Regions from separate parts of the Vagococcus sp. 211 genome, predicted to be linked through region 1. Evidence: predicted binding sites of a transcription regulator. Region 1 holds the regulator's gene; the other holds the start of a gene.
What was found. Region 1 encodes CtsR, which represses protease genes until heat stress. Its sites were predicted from a motif close to TTGGTCAAAAAAGGTCAAANA; they were not measured.
Positions count from the first base shown of each region.

Region 2: the regulator CtsR is predicted to act here: its motif matches at 6,950-6,970, upstream of clpP (ATP-dependent Clp endopeptidase proteolytic subunit ClpP).

Region 1 covers NZ_CM150475.1:2,118,666-2,129,349, forward strand. Annotated here, with positions in the region: gene ACVWM0_RS10105 (cytochrome ubiquinol oxidase subunit I) at 1-491, opposite strand, end outside; gene gor (glutathione-disulfide reductase) at 609-1,955, opposite strand; gene ACVWM0_RS10115 (peptidase U32 family protein) at 1,978-3,213, opposite strand; gene ACVWM0_RS10120 (peptidase U32 family protein) at 3,225-4,145, opposite strand; gene ACVWM0_RS10125 (ATP-dependent Clp protease ATP-binding subunit) at 4,258-6,726, opposite strand; gene ACVWM0_RS10130 (CtsR family transcriptional regulator) at 6,739-7,197, opposite strand; rRNA gene rrf (5S ribosomal RNA) at 7,342-7,457, opposite strand; rRNA gene ACVWM0_RS10140 (23S ribosomal RNA) at 7,538-10,450, opposite strand.
Region 2 covers NZ_CM150475.1:575,202-585,885, reverse strand. Annotated here, with positions in the region: gene ACVWM0_RS02895 (mannitol-1-phosphate 5-dehydrogenase) at 1-585, opposite strand, end outside; gene ACVWM0_RS02890 (PTS mannitol transporter subunit IIA) at 587-1,021, opposite strand; gene ACVWM0_RS02885 (BglG family transcription antiterminator) at 1,025-3,070, opposite strand; gene ACVWM0_RS02880 (PTS mannitol transporter subunit IIBC) at 3,098-4,498, opposite strand; gene ACVWM0_RS02875 (TPM domain-containing protein) at 4,648-6,147, opposite strand; gene ACVWM0_RS02870 (LemA family protein) at 6,181-6,750, opposite strand; gene clpP (ATP-dependent Clp endopeptidase proteolytic subunit ClpP) at 7,052-7,645, shown strand; gene ACVWM0_RS02860 (thioredoxin domain-containing protein) at 7,659-8,168, shown strand; gene nth (endonuclease III) at 8,185-8,844, opposite strand; gene ACVWM0_RS02850 (DnaD domain protein) at 8,861-9,565, opposite strand; gene upp (uracil phosphoribosyltransferase) at 9,676-10,305, opposite strand; gene glyA (serine hydroxymethyltransferase) at 10,388-10,684, opposite strand, start outside.

The DNA.
Region 1 (10,684 bases):
CTGTTAGTTACCCCATTAATTTTATAGGCTACTGGATTTTGCATAAATGCATTAGCTGCTAAAATCCATAATGCTGATAGTGTCGAGCCAATTGCCACTAACCAAATAAATACTGCATGCAGTTTCTTATTAAATTTATCCCATCCAAACATCCATAATCCAATAAATGTTGATTCTAAGAAGAATGCTAATAATGCCTCTACTGCTAAAGGAGCGCCGAAAATATCCCCCATGAAACGAGAATACTCAGACCAGTTCATTCCAAACTGAAACTCTTGAATAATCCCTGTTACAACCCCTACTGCAAAACCTAGTAGAAAAATGTTTCCCCAGAATTTTGCCATGTCTTTGTAAATTTCGTCCTTCTTAACAACATACATTGTTTCCATAATAGCCACTGCAAAAGATAAACCAATTGTCATAGGCACGAAGAAAAAGTGAAATACTGTCGTCATACCGAACTGAAATCTTGCTAACGTTAACAAATCCATGTCATGTCCTCCTTGTTCTTAATCAATTTTTAAACAAATACCATTATACCCTATTAACCTAGGATATTCAAAATTATTTTTAACGATTATTACTTTAAAACCTTTATAAATTAAGGCTTAACGCATGGTAACGAATTCTTCAGATGCTGTTGGATGAATGGCGACGGTTTCATCAAAATCAGCCTTCGTTGCACCCATTTTAATCGCTACAGCAAATCCCTGTAACATCTCGTCCATTCCTAAACCAATTCCGTGAAGTCCAACAATCTTTTCTTCCTTGCCAACACACACCAATTTCATCGAGCACATCTCTTTGTGATCCGTAATGGCGTATTGCATTGGAGTAAATTTAGAACGATATACTTTAACAGTCTCATCGCCATAGTGTGACCTTGCTTCTTCTTCACTGACACCAATCGTACCAATGGTTGGATGTGAGAACACAACCGTTGGGACTAATTTATAATCAAGCTTTAAGTCTGTTTTACCATTAAATAATCGTTCTGAAAGTCTACGTCCAGCAGCAATGGCAACCGGAGTTAAATTGATTTTATCAATCACGTCTCCCACTGCATAAATGCCTGCCTGTGTCGTATTTTGATACTCATCTACCTTAATCGCACCCTGTTCATCGAGTGACACATCGGTTGCCTCTAAACAAATATCTTCAACGAGCGGTTTGCGGCCAATAGCCCAAATAATTTCTTCAACCTCTAAAGTATTCTCATTTTCAAAAGTTAGTTGATAACCAACCTCTGTTTTTTCCACCTTTTTAGGTACAGATAAGGGATGTAAATTCATGCCTTGTTGGCTGTAATTTTCCAATAAAGCCTCTGACAACATCTCATCAAATTCGCGAAGAACACGGTCTTTACGGAATACCAAGTGAGTCTCTGATCCTAATCCATTTAACACACCCGCAATTTCCACTGCAATGTAACCAGCTCCTACTACCGCCACTGATTTAGGTAACGTTGTTAAGTCAAAAAAGCCATTAGAATCGATGCCGTAGTCAGCTCCTGGAATATCAGGGCGAACAATTTTCCCACCTGTGGCAATCAAGATATTAGGTGCTGTATAACGGATATTATTCACTTCCACGACTTGCTTATCCACAAATTTAGCATAACCATTAACAAAACTTACACCATTGCTTGCCAAACCTTTCATATAGAGGCCATGTAATCGATCAATATAAGCTTCTCGTCGGCCCACTAACCCTTCAAAATCAACATCCTCCATAGTTAAATTAAAGCCATATTCTTTTGCTTGATGTAACATAGTCGAACGCATCTCTGCCGCTGACCACATCACTTTTTTAGGAACACATCCCACATTGACACACGTTCCTCCAATATTATTGCCTTCTATTAATAACACTTTTGCTCCATGCATTCCCGCACGGTTAGCAGAGGCAATACCACCACTGCCTCCACCAATAACAATATAATCAAATTGTTCCATATTAGTATGAACTCCTTCTATTCTATTTTCTCTTGCGAATCATGTCTCCTGGCTTAACTGGTGTTGACACTGGCATTTTAACAATCATCATAGCATTAGGCGCCTTCTCGATTGACTCACCGTCTTCATTCCACATCTCTGTAATAACTTGATGACTGTGTGTGAATCCCGGACCATAGAATTCGATATCATCTTGAAGTTTAAAATGATTTCTTTGACGAATAGTTGCTATTTTTGTTGTGTCATCATAAGCCAATACTTCACCAATAAATTTGAACACAGGAATTTTACGGCGTTTACCAAATAACTGTTCTTCATCTGTCGGTGTATGATAATAGAACCCTGTTGATAATTCACGTTGAGCCACTTTCCATAACTCATCAATCCACTCTTGACGACACACATAATTTTCTGGGTCTTCCATGTAACTGTCTACTGCTTTTTTGTACACATTAGACACTGTAGACACATAATGAATGGACTTCATACGTCCTTCTATTTTCAAACTGTCCACACCATTCTTAACCAAATCTGGGATAGATTCAATCATGGACATATCCACAGCGCTCATTGAAAAGGGTTCCGAGACTTCGCCACTATCGGTTAAACTACGACGTTCCTCGCCAAAAGGCATATCGTAAAGGTCATATTTCCAACGGCACGACTGAGAACAGCCCCCACGATTAGCGTCTCTATGAGACATGTGATTAGACAACGTGCAACGACCAGAGTACGAAATACACATAGCTCCGTGTATAAAGGCTTCAATTTCTATGTCTGTGTTCGCTCTAATAGCTGCCACCTCTGCCATAGACACTTCACGGCCTAACACCACACGCTCTAATCCTTCATTTTTCCAAAACTCTAAAGTCTCATAATTAGTAGCAGAAGACTGTGTTGATAAATGAACCGGTAATCCTGGCGCTTCTGTAATACAGATTTCAATTAATGCCGGATCCGAAACAATCACTGCGTTAATACCAATGTCTCGTAATTCTCTAAAGAAGTCGCCTGCTCCTTGCGCGTCAAACTCATGGGTGACCATATTAGCAGCAACATACACTTTAGCTCCATATTCTTTGGCAAATGCCACGCCTTCTGCCATCTCTTCATAAGAGAAATTGCCTGCACGACTACGTAATCCATAGGCATTTCCTCCAATATAAACAGCATCTGCGCCATAACGAATGGCGATTTTTAATTTTTCTAATGTTCCTGCTGGTGCTAATACCTCAGGGCGTTTTAATTGTTGTCTCATGACTAAACTCCTTACTTAATTTCATCTGGATCTAAATGAAAAAATCCAGTATCTAACGAACGATTTTTTGGATGTAAACGACGAATACTTTCTGATAAACGTTGGCCTTCTACCTCTGTCCATCTACCTGTTTCAAGTAATTCTTTAGCTTCGATAAAACAAGCCACAATGGAAACATAGTTATCTCCAGGCGTATAAATCCCATCTAATTTCCAGTGATGTAGGCCAAGAGTATATAATTTATCTAACTCATCCATTAAATTCACATCATCGGTAGCAAATATATGGGTCCCATGCTGATCTTCATAAATTGAATAATGGGTCTCTTCTTCCTTTGGCTCTGCAATAAATAAGTTACGTGCTTTATCCGTTTCTTCGTCACCCTTAACAAAAGAGAAGTAATTTTCTACTAAAGGACGTTTTGACTGATGAATACACGTTGCTCCGTAAACCAGTATCTCACCAAAAATGTCTAAGTTAGGGGCAAGTTCTACTAACTCCAGATAAGGAATCTCCCTTGCAAGCACTGCACCTATCGCGCCTCTTTTTCCCCAAAAATTAATTTGTCGAGAGCTCGTTACCATTGTGGCAGCATCATATATATAAGGCAGATCGTAATTGTCTCGTCTTAATACATGAATCACACCAGGGTCTCCTACAACAATCTCATCTGCCTTTATGCTCGTTAGAAAAGTTAAGTAATCAGGAATATTTGTCATTGTCTCAGGATGCATAATAGCATTCACTGCCACGCGAATCTTTTTCCCCTTTTCATGAGTTAATTGTACTAATTCTTCCAGCTCTTCCCTAGTAAAATGCTTAGGCAAGCGTAGACCAAACGTTGCCTCTCCTACATATAAGTAATCAATGTCTAATTCCAGTAATGCTTTGGCCTGTTCAATTGATTCTGCTGTTGCTGTTATCTCTATCATTTGGGTGACTTCCTTCCATTCATAATCAAAACTATCCTACCACAGGACGCCTACTTTGCCAATGTTATCACAAATAAAAAAGCGTTAGTTATTAAACTAACGCTTCGTTTTATTATGATATTGGAACCACTTTTTGTGAAGTATTCTTCAAATAAATCTTACCCTTAGAGGCTCCCATTGTTACCTGATCTCCAGCTTTAATGTCACCGGATAACAATGCTTCACTCAAACGATCTTCTACTTCTTTTTGTAAAGCACGTCGGATAGGTCTAGCTCCGTATTCAGGATCAAACCCTTCCTTACTAATCACATCAATCGCACCAGGAGTCAATTTGAAATGAATGTTTTGTTCTTTCAATCTCTTAACAATGGATTCACTCATGATTTTAACAATATCATGTAACTCATCTTTCGTTAACGAATGGAACACAATCATCTCGTCTACCCTATTTAAAAACTCAGGTCTAAACGATTTTTTCAACTCTTCTAAAACGCGCGACTTCATCGCTTTATAATTTTCAGACATGTCTAGTACATTAAACCCTACTGTTTTCTCATCCCTAATAGCCGTTGCACCGATATTGCTTGTCATGATAATAATCGTGTTTTTAAAGTCTACCTGACGACCTTTCGCATCTGTTAAATGACCATCATCAAGAGCTTGTAATAAAATATTGAAAACATCTGGATGTGCTTTTTCTACCTCATCAAGTAAGATGACTGAATATGGTTTTTGACGGATTCTCTCGGTTAATTGCCCGCCCTCATCATAGCCTACATAGCCAGGAGGAGAACCTACCAATCGACTTGTACTGTGTTTCTCCATGAATTCAGACATATCTACCCGAATCAAGGCATCCTCAGAGCCAAACATAGCTTCTGCTAATGTCTTAGCTAATTCTGTCTTACCAACACCTGTAGGTCCTAAGAACATAAATGAGCCTATTGGACGGTTAGGATCTTTCAAGCCACTACGAGCACGTCTAATCGCTCTAGAGACTGCTTCTACTGCTTCTTCTTGCCCTACTACTCGTTTATGAAGAATCGCTTCCAATTCAAGTAAACGATCACTCTCTTTTTTCTCTAACTGATCTAAAGGAATACCCGTCCATTGTCCAACAACTTGATTAATGGCTTCTTCTGTTACTTTAACTGTATAATGACCAACCATTTGCTTTTCTTCTTCTACGAGCTTATCAAATTTTTCCATGGCTCGTTGCTCTTTCTTACGCAACTTCGCTGCTTCTGAAAAATCTTGAGCCATAATTGCTGCTTCTTTTTCTTTACGAATGCTCTCAATTTTATTCCCTTGAACGACTAGAGGTGAGACAGTGTTCGCATTTTCTAGGCGCACGCGAGCTGCAGACTCATCAATTAAATCAATCGCTTTATCTGGTAACTGTCGATCCGTAATATAACGTACAGCTAGATTAACCGCTGTTTTTACAGCCTCGTCAGTAATTTCAACAGAATGATGCTCTTCATAACGACCCTTTAAACCTAGTAGAATCGCTTCTGTTTCCTCAGGAGTGGGTTCATCTACCTGAATCTTGGCAAACCTACGCTCTAATGCTGAATCTTTCTCAATATATTTTTGATACTCATCTAACGTCGTTGCACCAATGGTTTGTAACTCACCACGAGCTAAAGCCGGTTTTAAAATGTTAGAAGCATCAATCGCACCTTCCGCTCCACCAGCTCCAATAAGGGTATGTAATTCATCAATAAAGAGTATAACATTACCATCATGATAAATTTCATCAACTAATTTCTTCATTCGATCTTCAAACTCGCCACGATATTTTGTCCCAGCAACAACAGAACCCATATCTAACATCATTAATCGTTTAGATAGCATATCCTTAGGAACAGAGCCTTCTACAATTTTTTGCGCCAGTCCTTCAGCAATAGCTGTCTTACCAACACCAGGCTCACCAACTAAAACAGGATTATTTTTTGTCCGTCTACTTAAAACTTGAATTAATCGTTGAACTTCTTTCTCACGTCCCACTAAAGGGTCTAATTTCCCTGCTTTTGCAGAAGCTGTTAAGTCTCTTGCTAAAGAATCAAGTGTGGGCGTAGGGCCAACAGGTTGGTTCCCTTTACTCATTCCTTTACCTGGTTTAGCTTTGGTATCAACACCTACTTTTTTCAAGGTCATTTTGCGTAAAGTATTTAAATCCACATCTAAATTAATTAAAATTCTCGCAGCAAGAGTATCTATATCTCTCGTTAATACAATTAAAATGTGTTCCGTTCCAATACTCGGAGCACCCAATCTTTTCGCTTCTTCACCAGCAAATGCTAAAATCTGTTTTACTCTTGGTGAATAATCTAATTCCACATTTAGTAAGCTTCTTCTATTACGTGGACCGTACTGAGCAATCTGTTCAACCTCTTCAAATACGTGTTTTTCTGAAACTCCAAGTTCTAATAACACTTTGCCAGCAATTCCTTGACTTTCCTTTACTAATCCTAACAATAAATGCTCTGTTCCCACTAGATCTTGTTTAAAATATTTTGCTCCATCTTGGGCGAATCCTAAGACGTTCAAAGCCTTTTTCGTAAATACATGATTCATCTATTATTCCTCCTACTCATAAGCTAATCGATTTAATAAATCAAACATTAATTCTGCTCTCAACTGATGACTGTTTTCTGTTAATAATAATGATTTACTTGTCAACATCGAACTTATCAATTCTTTTTCTTTTTGTGTTAATAAATTTTCTTGCATCAACTGATCTAAAATGGCAATAGCCTCGCCTTCTGTAAGATTAGAATCTATTCTATCACCTATTTGGTAAAGATAGTCACTATGCTGTAATAAATCAATTTTTACAATTCTGATATAGCCTCCACCGCCACGTTTACTTTCAACTTTATAACCTTTAGGTAAGGTAAATCGTGTATTAATAACATAATTAATTTGGGAAGGAACACAATCAAATAAGTCAGCCATCTCAGAGCGTCTTATTTCAATTTGCTCATGAACCTCTAATATCTCTTTCAAATATTTTTCAATACTATCCGACATATTTCTATTACTCATTTGAACACCACCTTCATTGACTAACTCTGACCTTTATTATACAAAAAAAATCACTATTTATACAGTGATTCGTTTATAAGCTTTATTTTTAAACAAAAATAAAAAGGTAAGGAGAATTCCTTACCTTTTTGTACGTTATACATAGCATGGCGTCGTCCTACTCTCACAAAGGGAAACCCTTCACTACCCTCGGCGCTAAGAAGCTTAACTTCTGTGTTCGACATGGTTACAGGTGTGTCCTTCTTGCCATCGACACCACACTTATTTTATAACTGAGTGATTATTCACTCAAAACTGGATTTGAAGTTATCTTTCAACATAATTGTCCACCGCTTAAATCTTGGTTAAGTCCTCGACCGATTAGTACTAGTCCGCTCCGTACATCACTGCACTTCCACTTCTAGCCTATCTACCTGATCATCTCTCAGGGGTCTTACTTTCTTAAAGAAATGGGAAATCTCATCTTGAGGGGGGCTTCACGCTTAGATGCTTTCAGCGTTTATCCCTTCCACACATAGCTACCCAGCAATGCCCTTGGCAGAACAACTGGTACACCAGAGGTGTGTCCATCCCGGTCCTCTCGTACTAAGGACAGCTCCTCTCAAATTTCCAACGCCCGCGACGGATAGGGACCGAACTGTCTCACGACGTTCTGAACCCAGCTCGCGTGCCGCTTTAATGGGCGAACAGCCCAACCCTTGGGACCGACTACAGCCCCAGGATGCGACGAGCCGACATCGAGGTGCCAAACCTCCCCGTCGATGTGAACTCTTGGGGGAGATAAGCCTGTTATCCCCAGGGTAGCTTTTATCCGTTGAGCGATGGCCCTTCCATGCGGAACCACCGGATCACTAAGCCCGACTTTCGTCCCTGCTCGAGTTGTAGCTCTCGCAGTCAAGCTCCCTTCTGCCTTTGCACTCTACGAATGATTTCCAACCATTCTGAGGGAACCTTTGGGCGCCTCCGTTACTCTTTAGGAGGCGACCGCCCCAGTCAAACTGTCCATCTGACACTGTCTCCCGCCACGATAAGTGGCGCGGGTTAGAATGGTCATAACACAAGGGTAGTATCCCACCATTGCCTCCTTCGAAACTAGCGTTCCGAGCTCTACGGCTCCTACCTATCCTGTACATGTGTCACAAACATTCAATATCAAACTACAGTAAAGCTCCATGGGGTCTTTCCGTCCTGTCGCGGGTAACCTGCATCTTCACAGGTACTAAAATTTCACCGAGTCTCTCGTTGAGACAGTGCCCAAATCGTTACGCCTTTCGTGCGGGTCGGAACTTACCCGACAAGGAATTTCGCTACCTTAGGACCGTTATAGTTACGGCCGCCGTTTACTGGGGCTTCAATTCTGAGCTTCGCTATTGCTAACCCATCCTCTTAACCTTCCAGCACCGGGCAGGCGTCAGCCCCTATACGTCATCTTTCGATTTTGCAGAGACCTGTGTTTTTGATAAACAGTCGCTTGGGCCTATTCACTGCGGCTAAACTTGCGTTTAGCACCCCTTCTCCCGAAGTTACGGGGTCATTTTGCCGAGTTCCTTAACGAGAGTTCTCTCGCTCACCTTAGGATTCTCTCCTCGACTACCTGTGTCGGTTTGCGGTACGGGCCGTTTAATTCTAACTAGAAGATTTTCTTGGCAGTGTGATATCAGGACTTCGGTACTATATTTCCCTACTCATCACAACTTGTCCTTAAAAGTAAAAGCATTTGACTCTTACTAAGACTTGTTGCTTGAACGCACATATCCAACAGTGCGATCCTTTAACCTCCTGCGTCCCTCCATTGTTCAAACAAATCAAACGGGTACAGGAATCTCAACCTGTTGTCCATCGCCTACGCCTGTCGGCCTCAGCTTAGGTCCCGACTAACCCTGGGAGGACGAGCCTTCCCCAGGAAACCTTAGTCATTCGGTGGACAGGATTCTCACCTGTCTTTCGCTACTCATACCGGCATTCTCACTTCTAAGCGCTCCACCAGTCCTCACGATCTGGCTTCAACGCCCTTAGAACGCTCTCCTACCATAGAACCTAATGGTTCTATCCACAGCTTCGGTAATATGTTTAGCCCCGGTACATTTTCGGCGCAAGGGCACTCGACTAGTGAGCTATTACGCACTCTTTAAATGGTGGCTGCTTCTGAGCCAACATCCTAGTTGTTTGTGCACCCTCACATCCTTTTCCACTTAACATATATTTTGGGACCTTAGCTGGTGGTCTGGGCTGTTTCCCTTTCGACAATGGATCTTATCACTCACTGTCTGACTCCCGGATATAAATGAATGGCATTCGGAGTTTATCTGAATTCGGTAACCCTAGATGGGCCCCTAGTCCAAACAGTGCTCTACCTCCATCATTCTTAATTCCGAGGCTAGCCCTAAAGCTATTTCGGAGAGAACCAGCTATCTCCAAGTTCGTTTGGAATTTCTCCGCTACCCACACCTCATCCCCGCACTTTTCAACGTACGTGGGTTCGGTCCTCCAGTGTGTTTTACCACACCTTCAACCTGGACATGGGTAGGTCACATGGTTTCGGGTCTACGACTACATACTAATTCGCCCTATTCAGACTCGCTTTCGCTACGGCTCCGCTTCTTCAGCTTAACCTCGCATGCAATCGTAACTCGCCGGTTCATTCTGCAAAAGGCACGCCATCACCCATTAACGGGCTTTGACTTCTTGTAGGCACACGGTTTCAGGTTCTATTTCACTCCCCTTCCGGGGTGCTTTTCACCTTTCCCTCACGGTACTGGTTCACTATCGGTCACTAGAGAGTATTTAGCCTTGGGAGATGGTCCTCCCGGATTCCGACGGAATTTCTCGTGTTCCGCCGTACTCAGGATACTCATAGGTGTGTTGTCAATTTCGTCTACAGGGCTTTTACCCTCTTCGGCTGACCTTTCCAGGTCGATTCGACTATTCACAACAGCTACCACAGCTGAGTCCTACAACCCCAACAAGCAAGCTTGTTGGTTTGGGCTGTTTCCGTTTCGCTCGCCGCTACTAAGGAAATCGATTTTTCTTTCTCTTCCTGCAGGTACTTAGATGTTTCAGTTCTCTGCGTCTACCTCTAACAAGCTATGTATTCACTTGAAAGTAACATCCTATTAAAGATGCTGGGTTCCCCCATTCGGAAATCTCTGGATCATAGCTTACTTACAGCTCCCCAAAGCATATCGGTGTTAGTCCCGTCCTTCATCGGCTTCTAGTGCCAAGGCATCCACCGTGCGCCCTTATTCACTTAACCTTTTCTAACCTACGGTTAGATTGTATTACTAATTTTTATCAATAGTTAGATAGCGATATCTAATCTATCGACACATTTCACAGTAGTTTTTAAAAAACAACTGTTCAACGCGGTGTTCTCGGTTTATGTTGATGTCTAACTTCAACTATCCAGTTTTCAATGAACAAATCGTTTGAGAGTAGACCTCTCAAAACTGAACAAAGTAAGTAACGGCCAATGTGTTTCCGTAATATT
Region 2 (10,684 bases), 720 kb from region 1:
TTGTAATTTAATCTGAGTATTTTTTACACCACTTTGATCAATAACCCATTCTTTATAAGCTTCTACTTCAACAAATAAAGGATCTTCGTGCTGTTGTTGTGGCACAATACGGTCTACGGCTGCATTTGGAAAACCAACGAGCTCTTCCAGTTGAACTTGTTTCTCTTCTGGTACGTGCTTCATAACTTCTGCCTTTAAGAAGGATGAGCCACCTATCATGTTTTCACATGCAATAACGTCAATCCCTTCTTTTCCTGCTTCAAGACGAGCCATTAATCCTTCCGCTAGAAGTGGGGCTATAAAAGGCAATATGTTTGGTCCAATAGCGGTTGTTATCATGTCTGCCTCTGTGATAGCTTTTATGACTTCTTCAGGATGCTCCTTACTGTTGATTCCCTGAACTTTATCAATTCTGACTAAGTCATTCGTGTCAACAATCTTAATATCATATTGTTTTTTGTCGTTCAACGCATTGATAATCGTTTCATTCACATCCACAAAAGTCACATCAAAACCATTATCGGAATAGACTTGTCCAATAAAACCACGACCAATATTCCCTGCTCCAAAATGAATAGCTTTCATGTTAGTTTCCTCCTAAGAGTGCTTTAACGTCTTCTACTGTACTTGCTTCCGCTAACTTTTGAACATTTTCAATTTCTGAACAGAACACAGCGATTTCTGATAACAAATCCAAGTGCTCATTGCCTTTTCCGGCAATACCAAAAACGATTAATACATCTTTGTCACTACCCGGTTCACCAAAATTAACACTTTGGCTTAATTGGATAATAGAGATACCTGATTCAATGATTTGATCTTGTGAGCCATCTACCCCATGAGGAATAGCAATAAAGTTTCCCATATAGGTACTTAAGACGTCTTCTCTTTTTAGCATACTATTGATGTAGTCAGGTTGAACAAATCCTGCATCAACTAAGGTTTGACCGGCTAATTTAATCGCTTCCTCTTTTGTTGTTACTACTTGGTTTAATTTAATTGCTTTATTTTGTAAGTCCATCTCTTATACCTCTTCCTTTACTTTATTCATTAAATTTATTTGTAGAATGTTAAGTAAGGTATCATTATCTGATGTGGCAAATTCATCCAAATATTCCACAATAATCTCAGAAAACCATCCCATTACATTGACTTCTGTTTCTATCTTATTCGTATTGGCCACCATAAATAGCATGCGCTTCATCTCAATCGTTTCATGATTGAAATCCTGGATTGGATAGCCCTTATCTAAATCAATAATTTGTAGTCTTGGCGTGTCCACAACCTCTGAAGTAGCGTGAAAAAATCCCATCTGCGTATTCGGGAAACCAACCGGCGATTCTTGAGCCCGGTCCATTAACTTTTTGGTGAGATAATGACTCTTGTCATCGTCTTGCAAAAAATTATTAGAAATGATAAATAAAACATCATCTAAGGTTAAGTGCTCATTCTCGAAAAACTCTAGTTTAAATTGATTTAAAATCTGATTTGCCACGTTCACTTTCTTGGTAAATAAACTAAAATCAACCGGAGGTAAGGCCTCCACCATTGATTTTACTTGTATCTCAGATACCGGCTGATGCGCGTTCTGATTCAATGCCATTAATGATTCTCGTATAACATCAATCTCTTCTTGCACCAATAAAGTACTCACCACTTTGTACGGATGACTAAATCCTTTGAGATAAGAAGTAGATAGAATCAAATCATATGTCTGTGCCTCTATTTCTTGTAGCCCACTAACGTTTGTTGTGCGGAGCTCAGAAATTTTAGGGAAAAATTTTTGAATTCTATTTTTTAACATCTTTGACGTCCCCATGCCAGAAGAACACACTAATAATACTCTCGCTGAAATGGTTTCAGATAACTGCTCACCCACTGAAGCAAAATGAAGAACGATATACATGATCTCTACATCGTTGAATTCTAATCCCGCAAATACGAGTTGTAATTCTTCCGTCACTGCTTCAAATAACTCTTCGTATCTTTTTTTTAGGGAATAGTAACTATCTGGTATGTCATCATACTTTTTGCCTTTAATACGCCATAAAGCACTTCTCATATGCTTATACAAATCTTCGTATAAAGTATTATCTAAAAAGTAATTAATCGTCATTCGTTTTGATACTCCTGAAATAAGTTCACGAATATTAAAACCTAAAGAGGTTTCAATTAAGTCCATACTAGACATAACTTCTTTGTTCCTAATCCCTTCAAATTTACGTTGAACTACTTTTAATTCCAGACACCGACTTTCTTGTGAAACATGCAATGGCATAAAAGGATAAAGCAATTCTTTCAAATCAAAAGACAAGGATTCCGTATAGCTCCCACTAGTAATATCCTCTTCCTTTAAGCCGTGCTGCTCCATCCTATCTAATGATACCGTCATGTAAATCAAAAATTCTTTAATCCGTTCGTCACTACTATTGAGTTCTTGAAGTAACTCTTTTTCTAACATCATTTGATATAACTGAGTCAAGGTCTCTATTGAAACATAATCAAAAAAGGGGTTCTCACTCGTTGCCGTTTCATTAACAATGGAAAAAAACTCAAAATCATTAATACCATTAGACAGTAAATGAGAAATGAGTATACGCCGCTCTAGTTCATCAATGACTACTTTTAATCCTAAGCCTTTTTGCGCCTCTAAGATCAAACCAAATTCACGATACGTAATCTCAATCGTTTTTAAATCTTGTTCTAACACCGTTCGACTTATTTTAAACTTCGCCATAAAGTAATCTTTTGGAACATAATCCTCTTCGGATAATAAGGCCACCGTCACCAATTTTTCCCGTTCTTGATTAGATAATCCTGAATGACTCTCCAATAAATAATCTTCTAATATTTGTAACTGAGATACTGTACCTGTAACGTGCCACAGTCCAGATTGGTTTTTTTCAACCATAACAGCCATTTTCTTCAAGGTAGAATTCAAAGAATGGATGGTACGATACAACGTTCGGCTACTAACACCTAACGCTTCACTTAACTCCTCTAAGGTCAGACCAACAGACTTATTAATTAATAATGTCAGTAATTCTTTTTCTCTAGGGGATAAGTACATATCGACACCTCCATTCTTTTTTATCTACTATTTTAATCGTTGAATTAATTCTTCATACTTTGGACTATTCAAGAAATTTTCCACTGGAATAATTTCAGCATTTGGCACTTTGACGCGTGCTCGTTCGGCTAATTCCATTTGAGTAATCACTAATAAGTTAGGTTCTTCTTGTAAATTGTTGATAGCACTATTTGTCACATCAATCTCTATACCCGCTTCTTTAAATTTCTTTCTAAGAAGAGAGGCACCCATAGCACTTGATCCCATTCCAGCATCACAAGCAAAGATAACTCTGTTAACTGTGTCGTTTTGAACTGGTGTTACTGCTTCAACTTGTTGGCCTTTTGCTTCAGCTTTGCTTTGTTTTACTTCAGATACTTTTTCTTCAAATGTATCTTCTTCATTTTTAGAAGCCTTTAAAATAACCGCAGCAATTAAGAATGAAACAACCGCTCCTGCTAATACCCCTAAAATAACCGATAACATTCCACCTTTTGGTGCCATTGCTAGGATGGCAAAGATAGATCCTGGTGACGCAGCTGCAACTAGTCCAGATCCTAAAATAGAGTTAACGAAGGTTCCTGCAACCCCACCACCAATAACTGCTAAGAATAATAATGGGTTCATTAATACATAAGGGAAGTAAATTTCATGAATCCCACCTAAGAAATGAATCACAGAAGCACCAATGGCAGATGATTTTGCACTACCTTTACCAAACATAACGTAAGCCAGTAAGATACCTAGACCTGGTCCAGGGTTAGCTTCTAGTAAGAATAGAATAGACTTACCACCTTCAATGGCTTGCTCGGTTCCTAATGGTGTCAAGATTCCATGATTAATAGCATTATTTAAGAATAAAATTTTGGCAGGTTCAATCAAGATATTTGAGAACGGTAATAAACCATTATCTAAAATCCATTGAACCCCATTTCCCATTAAATCTGTAAACATACTAACAAAAGGTCCGACGATAAAGAAGCCTAAGATACCTAATAAGAAGCCAATAATTCCACTTGAAAAATTGTTGTATAACATTTCAAAACCTGATTTAACTTTGTCTTGAAATAGACTATCGAATTTTTTCAATACCCATGCTGCAAATGGCCCCATTGCCATTGCTCCTATAAACATCGTAACATCAGAACCTACAATAACACCAATGGTTGCTATTGCAGCAATAACGCCTCCACGATCACCATAGACTTGTTTACCACCGGAAATGGCTATCAAGATTGGTAATAAGTAGGTAATCATTGGTCCTACAATCTCTGCTAACTGTTCATTTGGCAACCAACCCGTCTCAATAAATAATGCCGTTAATAGCCCCCATGCAATAAATGCAGCAATATTTGGCATTACCATTCCACTTAGGAAACTACCAAATTTTTGGACCTTCGCTTTAGAACCTTGTGATGTTGTCCCCATTAAAATCACTCCTTAATTTTTATTGTATCTTAAGCATATCTCCTATTGGTTTCGCTTACAAGATTAGTCAGAGTCGAGTTTGTCACAAAGTTGTGCCATGTCTTTCTTTGCATAAAAAAAAGCAAGAAGCGTTAGCTCCTTACTCTTTCTTACCAACCTCCAGAGAACCCACCACCACCAGATGAGCCTCCTCCAAAGCTTGATCCTCCTCCAAAGCCTCCGCCACCGCCGCTTTGATTGCTACGGTAACTAGACCAAATGAGTGTTTGCATATAATAACTACCTAATGTCATATTCGTTAAATCATTCAACGCTTGTTGGCGTTTATTGCGGTCAATTTGACGGCGTTGTTTTTCAGCAAAACGATACGCACTGTTCATGTTTTGATCATCTAATAATAGATTATTTAACACATCTGTTCTTGATAAGTCTTTGCCTTTAAAGAAGTAATATCCCATTAGAGCAACCACTAAATTATGGTCGATGTTGCTTCTAAAGGAAACTCCTCTCTTAACAAGATAAGCATTACATAATTCTGACATCACTGCTTTATTCTTTTCTGTTACAGCCAAAGCTTGTCTGTGGTCTTCAGTAATACCTGACAAATAATAACCGATATCTGCCATTTTATCCTTGGTTAAATAAGGATTAGACATTAAAGGATATCGAGGAACATCGCGCCATTGTTGCTGCGTTTCTAGAAGTTCCTTACGGTATTTAGTATCCAAGTAAATATCTAGAGAATACGGATTCAACTTTTTAGAATGTTGCCAGTACTGAATCACACTGTCTTTCAATAAATAAGACTCAATCCAATCCGTCATTCTTTCCTTATCATTCAAGAGGGATTTTTTACTAGGTAAAAACATTAAGCGTTTCGCTAAAAATGCCCCTAATGCTACCTCCTCTAACACAGGTGAATGACTGACTAAACCAATGTTTCCTTCATCATAGACAAATGCTCTTACTTTAGAATCAATGTAATCTCGATGAATGTGACGTTTTAAACGATTAAGTTTTAAGAAATACCATATTACCGCTAATAAAACCAATGCTAATATACCAAAGATAACCATTAGAATCATGTGACCTATTTTATCTTCTCTCTCTTGTTTAGCAATAATCGCTTCTTTAGACGCTTCGTAATCACCATATCTTGCCAATACTAAGGACTCAATGTTTTTCGTAATTGCCATTGTTGCCGCTTCATAGTTTTCATCTTGTAGTAATTCTGTGATATCCTCCGTCACCACATCATTTTTCATACCATCTGTGATAACATCTTCTACCCCATACCCTGTTTCCAAACGATACGCTCTATCCTCAATTGAGATGACAAAAAGAAAACCATTGTCTAGCTTTTGATCACCGATACCTAAGGCTTTGAATTTCTGTTCTGCATAATTTTCAATCGAATCCCCATCTAGACTTGGTAATGTGACAACGACCAATTGTGGACTTCCTGATAACTCTTTAAATCTCACTTCATTTATTTCTTCTATATAACGTTTATCTTCTGTTGTTAAAATACCTGCTTTATCTTCCACAAAAATACTATCTGCAGAAACACCTGTCATCCAGCCAAAGAAAAAGAGGACGATTAAAAGACCACTCATCATGCTTTTTTTAACACGTTCTATGTGACGCATACATCCACCTCCTTATATAAAGAGACTCACTTTTTACTCATCAAAATCAACAGTGGGAGCTTTTTCAGCACCTTTTTCTGCTTCAAAGTACTCTTTTTGGTCAAATCCTGACATGTTAGCGATGATTGATTTCGGGAATCGTTTAATCGAAACATTGTAGCTTTTAACCGATTTGTTGTAGCGATCACGCTCAACAGAAATACGATTTTCTGTTCCTTCCAGTTGTGTCATCAATGTATTAACATTCTCGTTTGATTTAAGTTCTGGATAATTTTCCATGACTACCAATAACCGAGACAAGGCTGATTCCATTTCACCACTTGCTTCAGACACTTCTTTTACTGATTTAGCACCTGACATTTTAGCTCGAGCATCTGCAATGTTACCAAATACTTCTTGTTCTTGTTTCATACTACCTTTAACAGAGTTCACTAAATTAGGGACTAAATCATAACGTCGTTGTAACTTAGATTCAACATTAGCCCACTGACTGTCTACTTCTGCTTCACGTGATACCAAACTATTGTAAGACATAATACCCCAGCCAATAATTAGTACCACAATCCCACCAATAATTAATCCTGTTTTATTTCCTTTGTTCATTCCTATGACCTCCTTATTGTTACAAAACAATGACAATTAAATCTTTTATATGACAAGTATAGTCTATCATATTTGACCTCACATCAGACCTAAGACCTAGAGATGTCCCTTGTTCTATTTATTATACTATATAAAAATACGACTTATTATACAATTAATTTCCTTTATTTTTAATCATAATATATGTAGAAAGATGAATCCTTTGACCTTTATTGACCTTTGTATTAAACTTTTATCTAGGTCACCCTTTTGAAGTATGTTAAAATAAGGATGCGAATGATTAATTTAGGAGGAACTTTATATGAATTTAATACCTACAGTTATCGAGCAATCGTCTCGTGGAGAACGTGCTTACGATATCTATTCTAGACTTTTGAAAGACCGCATTATTATGCTAAGTGGTCCCATTGACGATAATGTATCCAATGCAGTGATTGCACAATTACTATTCTTAGATGCACAGGACCCTGAGAAAGATATTTTCTTATATATCAACTCACCAGGAGGTAGTGTTTCAGCTGGTTTGGCTATTTACGACACAATGAACTTCGTCAAAGCAGACGTTCAAACCATCGTTTTAGGTATGGCAGCTTCTATGGGAAGTTTCTTATTAACGGCTGGAGCAAAAGGGAAACGTTTTGCTTTACCTAATGCAGAAATCATGATCCACCAACCTCTAGGAGGCGCTCAAGGTCAAGCAACTGAAATTGAGATTGCTGCACGTCACATCTTAAATACCCGTGAACGCTTAAACCGTATTTTATCTGAAAATACAGGTCAACCTATTGAAGTTATCGAAAAAGATACAGATAGAGATAACTTTATGTCAGCTGAACAAGCTAAAGAATATGGCTTAATTGATGAAGTTATGACAAACAGTTCAAATCTAAAATAAAGAGGGTTACTTTATGGAAGCTATCGATACAAGTAAAATTAAGACAGATTTAGGCATTACCCTAGGAAACGAAGACGCACCTATTACGGTCGTTGAATTCACTAATCTACGTTGCCCTTTCTGTAAACAATGGTGGGATGAACGTCATGGTTTACTGAATGACTATGTCACTTCTGGTCGAATCAAACACACCATTAAATTATTTGATAAAGAAAGTCCAGCACTCGCTAAAGGGAATATTATGCATCATCATGTTCCCAATGACGACACTGCGATTGACGCGATTTCTGCGATTTTCGAGACTCAGGATATCTGGGGAAATATGGCTTCTGATGAAGACATTGCTCGGTTTGCTCAAGAAGAATTAGGTCTAACATTACAAACAGATACTAAAGTATTACAAGCCATTGTTGAGGAAACAAAAGAATCTAATGTGTTCTTCATCCCAACCATGATTATTAACGATACTGTGTTCGATCAAAAAATTACCGATGACGCGCTAATCGCTTTAATCGAAAAATAAAAAGAAAGAGTTGGAATTAAGCTTCCAGCTCTTTCTTTTTCATTATTTTTTGTCCTTCCTGGCATAAGTCAAGTAAGGGGCACCCTTCACATTTAGGACTTCTTGCGACACAATGATACCTACCGAATAAAATCATCGTGTGGTGAGTGTCTACCCATCTTTCTTCAGGAATTTTTTTCATTAGCATGTCTTCTACTTCCCCAACTGAAGCAGACTGTTTACAAATACGTAATCGTTTTGAGACTCTTTCCACGTGCGTGTCCACAGCAATGGCCGGCACACCAAACATATCCCCTGCTACGACATTGGCTGTCTTAATACCAACCCCAGGTAATTTTACCAAATCCTTAATCGTTTCTGGTACTTGTCCATTATTATGTGTCGCCAAAATCTGAGAGGTTTTAATAATATTCTTTGCTTTGGTCTTATATAAACCAATCGTTCTAATCCGGTCTGATACATCTTCTAGAGGCGCTTTCGCTAGTAACTCGGCCGTTGGATAAGCTTCGAATAATCGAGGGGTTGCCTTATTTACTGAAACATCTGTTGCTTGAGCACTTAACATAACCGCTATAAGATACTGAAAAGGTGTCTCGTGATCCAGCTCTCCCTGGGCATCTGGATACATCTCTTTCATTCGGTCAATGGCTTCTATTGTTCTTTTTTTTGACAGCATCACATTCTACCTTTCTTTAATGATCGTTCTCTAACCAATTGTATAGAGGAATATGTGGTAACTCTTCTTCTTCATTCTCTTGTGTTACTTGTCGACCTACTTCTTCTGCCCGTTTCTTCTGACTCGCTTGAATCGCGGCTTTAGAACGTAAATTTTTACGCTCCCAACTAAGTAAGATACGATCAATGTATTTAAAACTATAAGCTTGATTTAATACCGCTTCTCTTAAAGCTAACTCAATGATGTCAACAGCGTAGTTATCTTGACTAACCCAAAGTTGAATATTTTCTATTTCCATAGGTGACAACGGTCTACCAAATTCTCTCTCAAAACGTTGATACAATTCACCAATTTGATTCACTTCTTTTTTTACTACCTCTTGCTTCTCTTCACTTTCAATGCACCAATTAATTTTATCGTACACAGGAGTTAAGTCATAGCGATCTTCTGTCTGACCTTTTCCATTCTTGATGGTTTCAATCTGGATACAGCCTTTTTTTATTAATTGCTCAAGCAAACCATACAAGACATCTAAAGGTAAACCCATTTCTTTTGAAATATCTTCCATATTAGGGAAATCAATGCCTCGTTGCTCGTATTTCAATAATTGAAAATAAAATAAAATTTCTCTCTCATTCATGTCTATTTTATGGTAATAGTCCAATAATAAATTGGAAATTGTTGTAAATTGATGGTTTAGTAATGTTTTGAATCCTATCATACCGTTCACTCACTTTCCTAACTAGTATAACAAACTTTCTCTCTCAAAGACTAATCTTTGAGACAATAAAAAAAGCTCTTAGTAAGCGAACCTACTAAGATACTTTAAAATTATTTTGTTCCGAATAAACGATCTCCAGCATCTCCAAGACCTGGTACGATGTATCCTTCTTCATTTAATTTTTCATCTAGACCTGCTGTGTAGATATCAATGTCTGGATGAGCGTCCTGTAAAGCTTTAATTCCTTCAGGTGCAGCAACTAAACAAACAAATTTAATGTTTGTTGCGCCACGTTTTTTCAATAAGTCGATAGCCATAATAGCCGATCCACCCGTTGCTAACATTGGGTCAACCACTAACAATTGACGTTCAGCGATATCCGCTGGTAACTTAACGAAATACTCCACAGGTTCTAACGTGGTTTCATCACGATATAAACCGACATGTCCTACTTTTGCAGCTGGAATTAATTCTAACATTCCGTCAACCATACCAATTCCTGCTCTTAAAATTGGAACAATCGCTACTTTTTTACCAGTAAGTGATTTTTGAATAGATTTACCCATTGGTGTTTCTATTTCAACGTCCTCCAACGGCATATCTCTTGATACCTCATACGCCATTAACATTGCGATCTCATCAACAACTTCACGGAATACTTTTGTTCCACAATTTTTGTCGCGGATAATAGTAAGCTTGTGTTGGATCAATGGATGATCAATTACTTGAAATTTTCCCATATCGTGATTCTCCTTTATTAATTTTATTTCCAATCTATTGTAACGGAAAAAGAGACGATTGACTAGTCAATCGCCTAAATTATTATTTATAAAGAGGATGTTTTTCTATTAATGTCGCTACTTCGCCTCTTATTGCTTCTAATTGTTCATCATTGTCACGATTTATAATAGAATTAATAATCAACTCAGCTACTTTGACAGAGTCTTCTTCTTTGAAACCACGACTTGTAATCGCTGGTGTACCAATACGAATACCACTTGTTTCAAATGGACTTAAACTTTCAAACGGAATCGAATTCTTGTTCACTGTAATATTAACAGTATCAAGAATAGCTTCTGCTTGTTTACCTGTAACACCTAGATCACTTACATCTATCAA